DNA from 3 places in the Kitasatospora sp. NPDC101157 genome. Region 2 is predicted to be linked to each of the others. Evidence: predicted binding sites of a transcription regulator. Region 2 holds the regulator's gene; each other region holds the start of a gene.

Region 1 (4,899 bases), on a different contig from region 2:
GACGCCCCGGAACTCGACGGGCCGGGTCAGGGCGCACCGAGCCCTGGCCCGGCCCGCTCCGAGCTGCCACCATGGCCTGATGCGCATTCTGATCATGGGCGGTACCAGGTTCGTCGGTTACCACTTCGCCCGGGCGGCCCTCGCCGCCGGGCACGACGTCACGGTGCTCCACCGGGGCAGGTCCGGTGCCCAGCTGCTCCCGGAGGCCACCCACCTCATCGCCGACCGCGACGCCGACCTGTCCGTCCTGCGCGGCCTCGCCTTCGACGCGACCGTGGACGTCAGCGCCTACTTCCCGCGCCAGATCCGCCGGTTGGCCGCCGCACTCGACCCCGGCACCGCCGGTCGCTACCTCCTGGTGTCCTCCATGGCCGTCTACGACACGCCGGCCGCTCCGGGGTTCACCGAGCGCTCCCCGCTGCTCCCGGCCGACGGCCCGGAGGCCGAGGAGGTCACCGCCGCCAGCTACGGCGTCCTCAAGGTCCAGTGCGAGCGGGAGGCCGGGAAGTCCTTCGGCCCGGACGTCCTGCTGGTGCGCCCGACCTACGTGATCGGCCCCGAGGACTACACCCACCGCTTCGACCACTGGGTGCAGCGGCTCGCCCGGGGCGGCGAGGTGCTGGCCCCGGGCCGGCCCGGCACCCCGATCCAGGTCATCGACGCCCGCGACCTCGCGGACTGGATGCTCGGCCTGCTCGACCGGGGCGCCTCGGGTGCCTTCCACGCCGCGACGCCCCCGCCCTTCGCGATGGGCGACCTGCTCGACGCCGTCGCCTCGGCCGTCGCCCCGCCCGGCACCACGCTCACCTGGGTGGACGACGACTTCCTCCGGGAGGCCGGCGTCCAGGACGGGACGCTGCCGCTGTGGAGCACCGACCCGCGGATCCGGGCCACCGGCACCGCCGACCCGTCCGCTGCCCTCGCCACCGGTCTCACGGTCCGCCCGGTGGCCGACACGGCGCGCGACATCCTTCCGTTCGACCCGCTGCCGCAGGCCCTGACCCCGGAGCGGGAGACCGAGCTGCTCACCGCCTGGCACCGGCGCTGAGCGGCCGACCGCCCCTCGGACAGAGCCGAGGGGCGGTCGACGCGGAATCAGCGGAATCAGTCGAGCGCGCTGTCCGTGAGCCCGAGCCGCAGGTGCTCGATGTGGTAGACCGCCTGGTCGAGCAGGGCGGCGACGTGGTTGTCGTAGAGCGCGTAGACGACCGAGCGGCCCTGCCGCTGACCGACCACCAGACCGAGGTTGCGCAGCAGGCGCAGCTGGTGGGAGCAGGCGGACTGCTCCAGCCCGACCTCGGCGGCGAGTTCGGTGGCCGCGCAGGGGCCCTCGCGCAGGCGGGAGAGGATCAGCAGGCGCGAGGGGGTGGCCAGGGCCTGGAGGGTGGTCGCCACCCGGGCAGCGCTGGCTCCGTCCAGGCGGGTGTGCGGGACGGCGGTTGCGGGGGCGGCTCCATGACCCATGCGGGCAATAGTACAACTCATACATGAAGAGGGGTTCATATGTTCATGTATCGTGGACGAGTCACTGGCCCCGCCCTGCCCCAAAGGGTCCCGCCCGCAGGCCCACCACCCTGATCGAGCGGCCCGCGCCCTCCGCCGCGAACGCCCCCTCCGCCCGCGCCGCCGCGATCGTCGCCGAGCTGGAGAGCGGCGGCCGCGCCGCCGTGAGGGCGGCCGGTAACGGCCGGCACGAAGCGACACCCCCCGAGGCCGCCCCGGTCCTGGCCGGCACTGACGGTGCCGGCCAGGACTCACAACCCCTGTCGACTCACAGTCCCCGGTCAGCGGTGCCCGGATGCGCGGGCATCCTGCGGCTGAGCGTGGTCGGCGGCGGTGAGCAGCGGTGCGCCGTGGCGTTCGGGCCGGTGGCCGGCAACGACGGCCTGGCGTGGTGTGCCGTCGGGGCCGGGTGCGGCGGGAATCGGCCGGCGGGCGGCGAGGCGGCCGACCCAGTGCCGTCCGCAGGCGGGACAGGGCAGTGCCCCGGCCGGCGTGTAGGGGGAGTCGATGGGGTTGCCGTCGCGGGAGAAGTACTCCCAGGTGTTTCCGGCGGCGTCGCGGTACTGCTGGACGTCGTAATCGACGCTCCACTGGTGCCAGCAGTGGCCACAGGTGAATTCCACGCGTTCCAGCGCCAGTTCCGTGATCATCGCATCGTCACCTCTTCGGCCGGTTCCACCGGGCGGTTGGGGGTGCGGGCACATGTTCGCGGCGAAGGATCCCCGCTCTCTCCGTCCGTATACCTCGGTGCGGGGCGGTCACGCAATCGGCCGGGATCTCCACCCCCGGCGACCCGCGGTCCCGGGCGTTCCACCCGGGGCCGCAGCCCTGCCGACCGGTGCGGCGGGCCCCGGCGGAACCTCTCCTTCAGTCGCACTTGACATCAACAGGCTCAAGTTTTATGCCTCGATATGAGGCATGTGTCTCCGCAAGGGATGTCCGGAAGGAGGACGGAGATGGCACGCGCAGTCGGTATCGACCTGGGAACGACGAACTCGGTGGTGTCCGTGCTGGAGGCCGGCGAGCCCACGGTGATCCCCAACGCCGAGGGGGCGCGCACCACGCCGTCGGTGGTGGCGTTCGGCAAGGGCAGCGAGGTGCTGGTCGGGGAGATCGCCAAGCGCCAGGCGGTCACCAACGTGGACCGCACCGCCCGTTCGGTGAAGCGGCACATGGGCGAGGCCTCGTGGCGCTTCCCGGAGAAGGGGGACGTGGACGGCAGGCGGTACACCGCGCAGGAGATCTCCGCTCGGGTGCTGCAGAAGCTGAAGCGCGATGCCGAGGCGTACCTCGGTGAGGAGGTCACCGACGCGGTGATCACCGTGCCCGCGTACTTCAACGACGCGCAGCGCACGGCGACGAAGGAGGCCGGTGAGATAGCCGGGCTCAAGGTGCTGCGGATCGTCAACGAACCGACCGCGGCGGCGCTGGCGTACGGGCTGGACAAGGAGAGCGACCAGACGGTGCTGGTCTTCGACCTCGGCGGCGGGACCTTCGACGTCTCGCTGCTGGACATCGGCGAGGGCGTGGTCGAGGTGAAGGCCACCTCGGGCGACACCCACCTCGGTGGCGACGACTGGGACCAGCGGATCGTCGACCACCTGGTCCAGCAGTTCAGGAACGGCTACGGCATCGACCTGTCGAAGGACAAGATGGCCGCGCAGCGGCTCCGGGAGGCGGCGGAGAAGGCGAAGATCGAACTGTCCGCGGCGAGCGAGACGACGATCAACCTGCCCTACGTCACCGCCTCGCCCGAGGGGGCGCTGCACCTGGACGAGAAGCTCACCCGCGCCCAGTTCCAGCAGCTCACCGCCGACCTGCTGCAGCGGTGCAAGGAGCCGTTCCAGCAGGCGGTCAAGGACGCGGGGATCAAGGTCTCCGACATCGACCACGTGATCCTGGTCGGTGGCTCCACCCGGATGCCCGCCGTCACCGAACTGGTGAAGGAGCTGACCGGCAAGGAGCCGCACAAGGGCGTCAACCCGGACGAGGTCGTCGCCGTGGGCGCGGCCCTGCAGGCCGGCGTGCTCCGCGGCGAGGTCAAGGACGTCCTGTTGCTGGACGTCACCCCGCTCTCGCTCGGCATCGAGACCAAGGGCGGCATCATGACCAGGCTCATCGAGCGGAACACCACCATCCCCACGCGCCGCTCCGAGATCTTCACCACCGCGGAGGACAACCAGCCCGCGGTCACCGTGCAGGTCTTCCAGGGCGAGCGCGAGATCGCCGCGTACAACAAGAAGCTCGGCATGTTCGAGCTGCCGGTCGCCCCGGCCCCGCGCGGGCTGCCGCAGATCGAGGTCACCTTCGACATCGACGCCAACGGCATCATGCACGTCACCGCGAAGGACCTCGCCACGGGCAAGGAACAGAAGATGACGGTCACCGGCGGCTCGTCCCTGCCCAAGCAGGACATCGACCGCATGGTCCGCGAGGCCGAGCAGCACGCCGAGGAGGACCGCCGGCGCAAGGAGGCCGCCGAGACCCGCAACCGGGCCGAACAGCTCGCCTACTCGACCGAGAAGGTCCTCACCGACAACCAGGACAAGATCCCCGCGGACGTGCGGGACGAGGTCCGGGGCGCGATCGCGGAGCTGCGCGACAAGCTCAAGGGCGAGGACACCACGGCGATCCGCACGGCCGCCGACCACCTCGACCAGGTCAGCCGGCGACTCGGCCAGGCCCTCTACGCGCAGCAGCCCGGCGCGCAGGCGACATCCGGCCCCGCGGGCCCGCAGACACCGCAGGACGAGGAGGAGGTGGTCGACGCCGAGATCGTCGACGACGACCGGAGCGGCCGAAGCGCCGCCTGAGCGCACCCGGCGGGCCCGTCCATCGGACGGGTCCGCCGACGGCGGACAACGCCAGGACACACCGGATCACCTGCCGGACTCCGGCGACCGGCGGACGATGGAGGAAGCCAGACCGTTCAGGCCCGCAGGGCAGGTGAGGGAGGTGGTGGCAATGGCGCGCCGACTCGGCCCGGCGGACGCCGCGATGGCGGCGGGCGCCCTGCTCGACGTCCTGGGGGTGGCGGCAGTCGTCCTCGACGAGCGCGGGCGCATCGCCCTGTGGAGTCCTCCCGCCCAGGAGCTGTTCGGCTACTCCTGCGAGGAGGCCCTCGGACGCGAGGCCTCGCAGCTGCTGGTGGAACACGGACGCCGCGAACAGGTGCAGGAGGCGTTCGCCCGGGTGATGGCCGGCGAGGGCACCTGGGCCGGCGCGTTCCCCGTCCGGCACAAGGACGGCCACACCATGCTGGTGGAGTTCCGCAACACCCGCCTGCAGGCCGCCTCCGGCGCCTGGTTCGCCCTGGGCATCGCCTCCCCGCGCGAGACCGTGCGGCGCCTGGAACGCGACCTGGCCCTGGCCGCGCGGATCGTCGACCAGGCCCCC
Region 2 (4,899 bases):
GTGCCTGACGGCCTGCCGGGGCGGCGGACCATTCGCTGACCGGCCGAAAGTCGACGGGGACGTCAGTCGCCAGGCCCCTGCGTCTTTCGGCCCAGGACGTATCCGAGCTGAAATAGCGAGTCGACTTTGTAGTCGTCTCGCATTTCGGCTATGTGCCGCGCCAGTGTTCGCTCGCTTATGCCCAGGCGGCGTGCGATGACGCGGTGATTGGTCCCTTCGAGCATCTGGTCAATGATCGTTTGGCGCAGGCGGGACACCACCTGCTGGGGAACCGTACGGGCGCCATCGAACTCCAGTGCCCGGCTCCAGCACCGCTCGAACACTTCCTCGACGAGGTAGTCGATGACCGCCGGGTCGTATATGAAGGCCGCGAGGCTCATGTCATCGACGATGGGGATCACGGCAACGCGTCGGTCCATCACCAGGAGCCGCGTGTAGGGCTCGTCCAGGGTTCGGTACTGGCCGCCGGCCCGGGCGAGTGTGGCCACATAGTCCCTGGTCGGCTGATGGTAGCGGGTGCTGGCGTGGTAGATCGTCCGCATCCGCGTACCGCTCCGCAGGGTTGCCAGGTCCTGCTCGATCATTCCCGAGAGAATCTCCGGGAGACGAGGGCCCCCGGGCTGGAGCGCAAGGGCTTCCTCCAGGCCGGAATCTCTGAAGTGCTGCACCCGCTGGCGAATAAGGGCCTTCCCCTGGACGTGCTCGATGGAGCCGCCGGGCTGCTTCGGAGCGTGAAATTCCCGGGCGAGCTCCTGCAGTTCCGAAGGGAGGGATACGGCACGGGACAGCAGATCCAGTGCCTGACGCTGCCATGAATTACTGAGAATTGTCGAAAGCTGGGATGGATCGGCGGCTATGAAGGTGGTCGGATCATCGCTGTCGGGCACGAGGAGGCCAATCCTCACCAGCTCGTCCCGCGCGGAATCATCCTGCGCGGCATTTGGCCCGGTCGGCAGACTGCCGTCTCCCCGGATGACGGCGAGATATAGCTCTCTTGCCGCTGCCGAGAGGACGGTCGAGCCGGCGGCAAGGGGCTGTTCTCGTTCACTCATCCGCGACTCCTTGCCGTTACCGTGATACCTGTGTCCCGTCAGCGTTGCTGCTGGATGACGTTTCAGCATGCCAGATCCGCTGAGCCCTCCGGAGAGGGAATGTGACCGCACTCTCTCACCACACGCCAGCCGCCGGCACCCCCCGAACAGGAGGGAGCCGGCGGCTGGCGGGGGTGGGCAGTGCCTCGGGTCAGCGCTTGGGGCGCCAGACGACGAGGGCGCTGGACTGGGGGGTGGGGGGCTGGTAGGGGACGAGGTCGCGGCGGTAGGAGGCGTGGACGGCGGCCTCGCGCTGCTGGAGGGCGGCGGCGGCGCTGTCGAGCGAGTCGGCCAGTTCGGTGATGCGGGCCTGGAGCGCGGCGACCTGGTTCTCCAGCTCGATGATCCGCTTGATGCCGGCCAGGTTGATGCCCTCGTCCTGGGAGAGCCGCTGGACCTCGCGCAGCTGCTGGATGTCGCGGGCGGAGTAGCGGCGGCCGCGGCCGGCGGTGCGGTCGGGGCTGACCAGGCCGAGGCGGTCGTACTGGCGCAGGGTCTGCGGGTGGAGGCCGGAGAGTTCGGCCGCGACCGAGATGACGTACACCGGGGTTTCCTCGGTGAGCACGTACTGCGGCGGGGCCGCCGCTCGCCGGGTGCGGCGGGCGCCGTTGCCGGGCAGACCCTCGCCGAGCCCGGGGCCGATCGGGCCACCGGCGTCCATCGGGTTGGTCGGGTTCATCGGATTCGGGGACATCTGGTCGTCACGCTCCCTTCGCCGCCCGGAAGAGGGCGGCTCGCGGGTCGTCGGAGGCGGTGGCCTCGCGGTACTGCTCCAAGGCGTTCAGCGCGTCACCGGTGACGTGCTGGGGCACCACGACCTCGACGGTGACGAGGAGGTCGCCGCGGGTGCCGTCCTTGCGGGTGGCGCCCTTTCCGCGGGCGCGCATGGTGAGGCCGTTGGCGCTGCCCGGGGGCAGCTTGAGCTTGACGGCGGGGCCGTTGAGCGTGGGCACCTCGATGGTGGCGCCGAGGGTCGCCTCGGGGAAGGTGACCGGGACGGTCACGGTGAGGTTGTCGCCCTTGCGCCCGAAGACCGGGTGGGGATCGACGTGCACGGTGACGTAGAGGTCGCCGGGCTGGCCGCCGCGTTCACCCTGGGCGCCCTTGCCCTTGAGCCGGATCCGCTGGTCGGCCTGGACGCCGGCCGGGATGCGGACCTGCATGGTGCGGGCCGAGCTGGCCCGGCCGCTGCCGTGGCAGTCGGGGCACGGGTCGTCGACGATCATGCCCCGGCCGCGGCAGTCCTTGCAGGGCTCGGAGAGCGCGAAGGCGCCCTGGCCACGGCTGACGGTGCCGGAGCCGACACAGGTCGGGCAGACCCGCGGCGTGGTCCCGGACTTGGCGCCGGTGCCGTTGCAGTGGCGGCACGGGGCCTGGCTGGTCATCCGCAGCGGGACGGTCGCGCCGTCCACCGCCTCCTCGAAGGAGAGCGTCACCTCGGTCTCGACGTCGGCGCCGCGCCGGGGCTGGGCCTGCCGCGCGCCGCCGCGGTTGAAGAGGCCGCCGAAGACGTCGCCGAGCCCGCCACCGCCGCTGCCGCCCTGGCTGCCGCTGAAGAGGTCGCCGAAGTCGAAGCTGTAGCTGCCGGTGCCCGGGCCGCCGGTGCGGAAACCGCCGTTGGCGAAGAGGCTGCGGGCCTCGTCGTACTCCTTGCGGCGCTTCTCGTCGGAGAGGACGTCGTACGCCTCGGAGATGTCCTTGAAGCGCTCCTCGGCCTTGGCGTCACCCTTGTTCGCGTCGGGGTGGAACTCGCGCGCCAGCTTCCGGTAGGTCTTCTTGATCTCGGCGGCGGTGGCGTCCTTGGGCACGCCGAGGACCTTGTAGTAGTCCTTCTCCACGTAGTCCTTGCCACTCATGCGCCCACCTCGCTGCGCTCGGCAGCCGCTGAGCGGGACACGCACCTGTGCATGGTTCGCTCGCTGCGCTCGCTCACGGCTTCCGCCACCTCCCGATGTCCATCGTCACTGCGCTGTCAACAGCCGCCGAAGGAGGAGCCGTTGACAGCGCGCTGCGGAGCCGGCCGCCGTACTGGCCGGCATGCGACTCCGCAGCGCACTGGTTGTCAGCTGTCACAGGTTGTCAGCTGTCCGAGCCACCGTCGGACTTGTCCTCGCCGGACTCGGTCTCGGCGTCCGGGCCGGGCGTCGTCTGGGTGCCCGGCTGGGGCTCGGCCACGGCGACCATCGCCGGGCGGATGATCCGCTCGCCGATGCGGTAGCCGGGCTGGAGGATCTGCACGCAGGTGTCCTCGGTGACGTCCGAGGAGTAGCTGTGCATCAGCGCCTCGTGCTGCGTCGGGTCGAAGGGCTCGCCCTCCTTGCCGAACTGCTGCAGGCCCAGCTTGGCGACGACCGTCTCCAGGGACTCGGCGACGGACTTGAAGCCGCCCGTCACCTCGCCGTGCTCGCGGGCGCGGCCGATGTCGTCCAGGACGGGGATCAGGGACTCCAGGATGTTGGAGACCGCGATCTCGCGGACGGTCAGCCGGTCGCGCTCGACCCGCTTGCGGTAGTTCTGGTACTCGGCCTGCAGGCGCTGCAGGTCCGCGGTGCGCTCGGCCAGCTCGCGCTTGGCGGTGGCGAGTTCCTCGGAGCCCTCGCCGGCAGCACCGGCGGCGGCCTCCTCGGCAGCCTTGATCACGGCCTCCTCGGCGGCGGAGTCGTCGCCGGGCTTGCCGCCCTGCGGCTTGTCCGTCATGCCGACGCACCGCCCTTGGGCTTCTCGTCGTCCACGATCTCGGCGTCGACGACGTCGTCCTCCTTGGCCTGGGCGGACTCGCCGGCCGCGGCGGCACCGGCACCGGCGGCGTCGGCGTTGGCGTAGAGCGCCTGGCCGAGCTTCTGGGCGGTGGTGGAGACCTTCTCCGAGGCCTCGCGGATCTTCGCGATGTCCTCGCCCTTCAGGGCCTCCTTGAGCTCGCCGATGGCGGTCTCGACCTCGGTCTTGACGTCGGCCGGGAGCTTGTCGGCGTTGTCCGCGATGAACTTCTCGGTCGAGTAGACGAGCTGCTCGGCGGAGTTGCGGGTCTCCACGGCCTCGCGGCGCTTGTGGTCGTCCTCGGCGTACTGCTCGGCCTCGCGGCGCATGCGGTCGACCTCGTCCTTCGGCAGCGAGGAGCCGCCGGTGACGGTCATCTTCTGCTCCTTGCCGGTGCCGAGGTCCTTGGCGGCGACGTGCATGATGCCGTTGGCGTCGATGTCGAAGGTGACCTCGATCTGCGGCAGGCCGCGCGGCGCCGGCGGCAGGCCGGTCAGCTCGAACATCCCGAGCTTCTTGTTGTACGCGGCGATCTCACGCTCGCCCTGGTAGACCTGGATCTGTACGGACGGCTGGTTGTCCTCGGCCGTCGTGAAGATCTCGGAGCGCTTGGTCGGGATCGTGGTGTTGCGCTCGATGAGCTTGGTCATGATGCCGCCCTTGGTCTCGATGCCGAGGGACAGCGGGGTGACGTCGAGCAGCAGGACGTCCTTGACCTCGCCCTTGAGGACACCGGCCTGGAGCGAGGCGCCGATGGCGACGACCTCGTCCGGGTTGACGCCCTTGTTGGCGTCCTTGCCACCGGTGAGCTCACGGACCAGCTCGGCGACGGCCGGCATGCGGGTCGAGCCGCCGACCAGGACGACGTGGTCGATCTCGGCGAGCGAGATGCCGGCGTCCTTGATCACGTTGTTGAACGGGACCTTGCAGCGCTCCAGCAGGTCCGCGGTCAGCTGCTGGAACTGGGCGCGGGTGAGCTTCTCGTCCAGGTGCAGCGGGCCCTCGGCGGAGGCCGTGATGTACGGCAGGTTGATCGAGGTCTCGGAGGACG
Region 3 (4,899 bases), on a different contig from region 2:
TCGTGCGAGACGTTGGCGACCAGCTCACGGCGGTGCCGGTCGGCGGCCTGGAGGTCGGCGGCCATGCCGTTGAAGGCGGCGGCCAGCTCGCCGATCTCGTCGCGCGAGCTCACCTCGACCCGGCGGCTGTAGTCGCCGGAGGCCATCGCGCGGGCGGCGGCCGTCATCTCGCGCAGCGGGGCGGTCAGCCCGTGCGCGAGGAACTGCATGAACAGCAGCGAGGCGATCATGGAGAAGACCATGATGATCCGGATCTGGGTCTCGGACCGGATCGCCACGACCACCATCCCGGTGGCCAGGAACACGGAGACGATCACCAGCAGGGCGAGCTTGCCCTTGATCGACCGGACCGGGTCGAGCGGACGGATGTCGGCCCAGACCCGGCTGGCCGCGCGTGCGGCCAGCGTCTGCGGGCGCGCGCCGTCGGCGTCCCCGTTGCGTTGCTGTGGAAAGGTCATTGGTCCCTGTGATCCCCGCGTGGTGTCACGGCGGTGCCGGGACACGGGCCCCCCGGTGGCCCGTCGCCCGAAGCCCCCGTCAGGAGAGCGGGGCCTCCAGTGCGTATCCGACGCCGTGGACGGTGCGGATCCAGCTGGCGCCGATCTTCCGGCGCAGCGCCTTCACGTGGCTGTCGACGGTGCGGGTGCCGGACGCGTCGGTCCAGTCCCACACCTCGGCCAGCAGCTGCTCGCGGGTGAGCACCGCGCGCGGCTGGGCGGCCAGGCAGGCCAGCAGGTCGAACTCGGTCGGCGTCAGGTGGACGTCGCCCGAGGCCAGCCGGACCCGGCGCTGGACGTGGTCGATCTCCAGCTCGCCGAAGCGCAGGCTGCCGAGCGCGGGCGTGCGGGCGGCCTGCTGGGCGCGCTCGACGCGGCGCAGCAGCACGTTGACCCGCGCGGCCAGCTCGCGCATGGAGAACGGTTTGGTCATGTAGTCGTCGGCACCGACGCCGAGGCCGACCAGCAGGTCCGTCTCGTCGTCGCGGGCGGTCAGCATCAGTACCGGCACCGGGCGCTGGGCCTGGATCCGGCGGCACACCTCCAGCCCGTCGAAGCCGGGCAGCATGATGTCCAGGACCACCAGGTCCGGCTGCCAGGTGTGGAAGCCGTCCACCGCGCCGGGGCCGTCGTGGGCCACGGCGACCTTGAACCCCTCCGCGCCCAGTCGGGCCGCGATCGACTCGGCGATCGTGGGTTCGTCCTCCACCACCAGCACTCTGCGCTGACTGCTCACCGTGCCACCGGTGTTGGGGTTGTCCTGCTGAATTTCTGTCACGGTCACGCCACCGCCCCCAGGGCTGCGGGCCGGCCACCTGTGGGGATGGCGGGGCTCCGCTCGTAGTCTTGTTCCGTCGTGGACTGTGCCGGGTCCGCCGTCCCGTCGCGCGCCCGGGAGTCGGTGCGGACGGATGGTCTCCCGTCCACTTCTCCCACGCACTCCGCAGCGTACGGACAGCGGATGCTTTCCGGCAGGTGGACCGGACGTTTCCGGCCCGTGGGCCGGCTGTCCGGCCGCCCGTGGACCCACCGCTTGAGTGGGCACGGGCCGATACCTTACCCGGCGAATTTTCTGTGCGTAACGGTACGTATGCAGTCCAGTTGACGCCAAGTCGCCGGTCAGAGGGCCTACTGACGCGTTAATGGGAAGAAGGTCTGGACCAATGGCGGGAATCCGGCGGCTCCCCGCGTCGACGGTCTTCACGGGCTTTTCTCAGGTGCCTCTCAGAACCTCGACGTACCGTGGCCACGACAACGCCCCGCCGGGCGGAATCCGGCGCACCCGCCGGTACGTTGGGCACCTGCGAGCACCGGTGTCGGCGGGCGTGGAGCGGAGGCGGCATGGCGGGAGTGCGGCGGGAGGCCGTCCGGAGCGCGCCCGCGGGGGTGCCGTACGGAATGCTCCGGCACGGACTGCGCACCGGCGTCTTCGAATGGCTGCTGGAACGCGTGCCGACACCCCGGCGCACTCCCTTCACCCTCGGATATCTCGCCGTGGTGGGGGCCACCACGACCTTCGCCGGGCTCGCCGATCCGGAACTCGTCCAGCGTTTGCAGGAGGCCTCCAGTTCGGACGGCCACAACCTGCTCCAGCACCCCCTGCGCGCCCTGGTGCTCAGCGGGTTCTGGGTGGCCGGCGAGGTGTGGATGCCCTATCTGTGGGGCTTCGCCTTCACCCTGGCGCCGCTGGAGCGAAGGGTCGGTACCGGCCGGGCCGCGGCGGTGTTCGCGATCGGGCACGTGGCGGCCACCCTGCTCTCCCAGGGCGTGGTGATCGCCGCGGTGGAGACCGGGCGGATGGCCCCGGAGGCGATGGACCACCTCGACATCGGGGTCAGCTACGGCGTGCTCGCCTGTCTGGGCGCGGTGGCCGGGCTGCTGCCCTGGCGCGGGCGGGTGCCGGCGCTGGGTGCCGTCGGGCTGATGATCGCCCAGCAGATCGCCACCGAGCGGGACGTGGTCACCGCCGTGGGGCACCCGGCGGCGGTGCTCACCGGAGTGGCGCTGTCGCGTTGGCTGCGGCGGATCGAGCGGCGCCCGCCGCGGCCGCGCACCCGGTCGGCGCAGGCTCCGGCGGTCGGCTCGGCCGCCTCCCCGGCCGCCGCGGCGGTGCGGGCCGGCGCCCGCCCGTCCACCGCGCGCTGACGCCGCGGCCCTCTTGGGCCACCCTTTCCCCGTCCTTTTGACGGCGCCTCCTCCCGGCCGTTCCGGTGACACCGTGTTCGCTCATGGCGAACAAGGTGTCGGGAACATCCGGGATGCGTGAAGCCTTAGTCAGGTCGACTCAAGTTCACTGACTGGGGAGAGATCATGGCATCGACGTCCACACCGCTCACCCTGCCCGTGCTGCCGCTCGACGACGAGGTCGTGCTCCCGGGCATGGTCGTTCCGCTGGACCTGAAGGACACCGAGGTGCGTGCCGCGGTCGAGGCCGCCCGCGCCGCGGCCGCCGGCTCCGGCAAGCCCCAGGTCCTGCTGGTCCCGCGGGTGGACGGCTCGTACGCCGCGGTCGGCACGCTGGCCACGGTGGAGCAGGTCGGCCGGCTCGCGGACGGGGACCCCGCGGCCCTGGTGCGCGCCGTGCGCCGGGTCCGGATCGGGGCCGGCACCACCGGCCCGGGCGCCGCCCTCTGGGTGGAGACCACGCCGTTCCGGGAGTCCTCGGTCGGCATGCCGGTGGCCGGGCGCGCCGCCGAGCTGGTCAAGGAGTACAAGGCGCTCTCCACCCAGTGGCTGCGCAAGCGCGGCGCCTGGCAGATCGTCGACCGGGTCGCGCAGATCGAGGGCGTCGGCGAGCTCGCCGACAACATCGGCTACGCGCCCTTCGCCACCGCCGAGCAGAAGCTCAAGGTGCTGCTGGAGGCCGACCAGGTCGCCCGACTGGAGTACGCGCTCACCCTGCTGCGCGACCACCTCGCGGAGGAGGAGGTCAACGACACCATCCGCAAGGACGTCGAGGAGGGCGTGGCCAAGCAGCAGAAGGAGTTCCTGCTCCGCCGCCAGCTGGAGGCCGTCCGCAAGGAGCTGGCCGAGCTGAACGGCGACCCGGCCGACGAGGAGGGCGACTACCGCGCCCGGGTCGAGGCCGCCGACCTCCCGGAGAAGGTGCGGGAGGCCGCGCTCAAGGAGGTCGACAAGCTGGAGCGCTCCTCCGACCAGTCTCCCGAGGGCTCCTGGATCCGCACCTGGCTGGACACCGTCCTTGAGCTGCCCTGGAACGAGCGCACCGAGGACGCGTACGACATCGCCGGCGCCCGCGCCGTGCTCGACGCCGACCACGCCGGCCTCGCCGACGTGAAGGAGCGGATCGTCGAGTACCTGGCCGTCCGCAAGCGCCGGGCCGACCAGGGGCTCGGCCTGGTCGGCGGCCGCCGCGGCGGCGCGGTGCTCGCCCTGGTCGGCCCGCCCGGCGTGGGCAAGACCTCGCTCGGCGAGAGCGTGGCCCGCGCCATGGGCCGCACGTTCGTCCGGGTCGCGCTCGGCGGCGTCCGGGACGAGGCGGAGATCCGCGGCCACCGGCGCACCTACGTCGGCGCGCTGCCCGGCCGCCTGGTGCGGGCGATCAAGGAGGCCGGCTCGATGAACCCGGTCGTCCTGCTCGACGAGATCGACAAGGTCGGCTCCGACTACCGGGGCGACCCGGCCGCCGCCCTGCTGGAGGTGCTGGACCCGGCCCAGAACCACACCTTCCGGGACCACTACCTGGAGGTCGAGCTCGACCTCTCCGACGTCGTCTTCCTCGCCACCGCCAACGTGCTGGAGGCCATCCCCGAGCCGCTGCTCGACCGGATGGAGCTGGTCCGGCTCGACGGCTACACCGAGGACGAGAAGGTCGTCATCGCCCGCGACCACCTGCTCCCGCGCCAGCTGGAGAAGGCCGGCCTCGGAGACGGCCAGGTCAGCGTGGACGAGGAGGCGCTGCGCCGCCTCGCCGGGGAGTACACCCGCGAGGCGGGGGTGCGCACCCTGGAGCGCTCGATCGCCAGGGTCCTGCGCAAGATCGCCGCACAGGCCGAGCTGGGCGAGCGCGAGCTGCCCGCCGCGGTCCGCGCGGAGGACCTGCGCGCCCTGATCGGCCGACCGCACCACGTGCCGGAGTCCGCCCAGGAGCCCGCCGAACGGCGCACCGCCGTTCCCGGCGTGGCCACCGGGCTCGCGGTCACCGGAGCCGGCGGCGACGTCCTCTACATCGAGGCATCGCTCGCCGACGCCGAGACCGGCGGCACCGGCCTCACCCTGACCGGGCAGCTGGGCGACGTGATGAAGGAGTCCGCGCACATCGCGCTCTCCTTCCTGCGCTCGCGCGGCGCCGAGCTGGAGCTGCCCGTCACCTCGCTGCGCGACCGAGGCGTGCACCTGCACATCCCGGCCGGGGCCGTCCCCAAGGACGGGCCGAGCGCCG

Evidence for each region. Region 2 encodes HspR, which represses chaperone genes until heat shock. Its sites were predicted from a motif close to TTGAGNNNNNNNNNCTCAA; they were not measured.
Region 1: dnaK (molecular chaperone DnaK) is a predicted target of HspR. The motif match lies at 2,381-2,399, and genes of this name have one in related genera.
Region 3: lon (endopeptidase La) is a predicted target of HspR. The motif match lies at 2,767-2,785, and genes of this name have one in related genera.

Annotation. Positions count from the first base shown of each region.
Region 1 is NZ_JBIWPL010000002.1:86,740-91,638, reverse strand. It holds gene ACIRVF_RS03845 (ester cyclase) at 1-2, shown strand, start outside; gene ACIRVF_RS03840 (NAD-dependent epimerase/dehydratase family protein) at 80-1,048, shown strand; gene ACIRVF_RS03835 (ArsR/SmtB family transcription factor) at 1,105-1,464, opposite strand; gene ACIRVF_RS03830 (hypothetical protein) at 1,785-2,153, opposite strand; gene dnaK (molecular chaperone DnaK) at 2,460-4,316, shown strand; gene ACIRVF_RS03820 (SpoIIE family protein phosphatase) at 4,468-4,899, shown strand, end outside.
Region 2 is NZ_JBIWPL010000006.1:251,775-256,673, reverse strand. It holds gene ACIRVF_RS16260 (hypothetical protein) at 63-1,052, opposite strand; gene ACIRVF_RS16255 (heat shock protein transcriptional repressor HspR) at 1,243-1,752, opposite strand; gene dnaJ (molecular chaperone DnaJ) at 1,793-2,947, opposite strand; gene grpE (nucleotide exchange factor GrpE) at 3,171-3,788, opposite strand; gene dnaK (molecular chaperone DnaK) at 3,785-4,899, opposite strand, start outside.
Region 3 is NZ_JBIWPL010000008.1:91,512-96,410, forward strand. It holds gene ACIRVF_RS19165 (sensor histidine kinase) at 1-458, opposite strand, end outside; gene ACIRVF_RS19170 (response regulator transcription factor) at 538-1,275, opposite strand; gene ACIRVF_RS19175 (rhomboid-like protein) at 1,839-2,642, shown strand; gene lon (endopeptidase La) at 2,808-4,899, shown strand, end outside.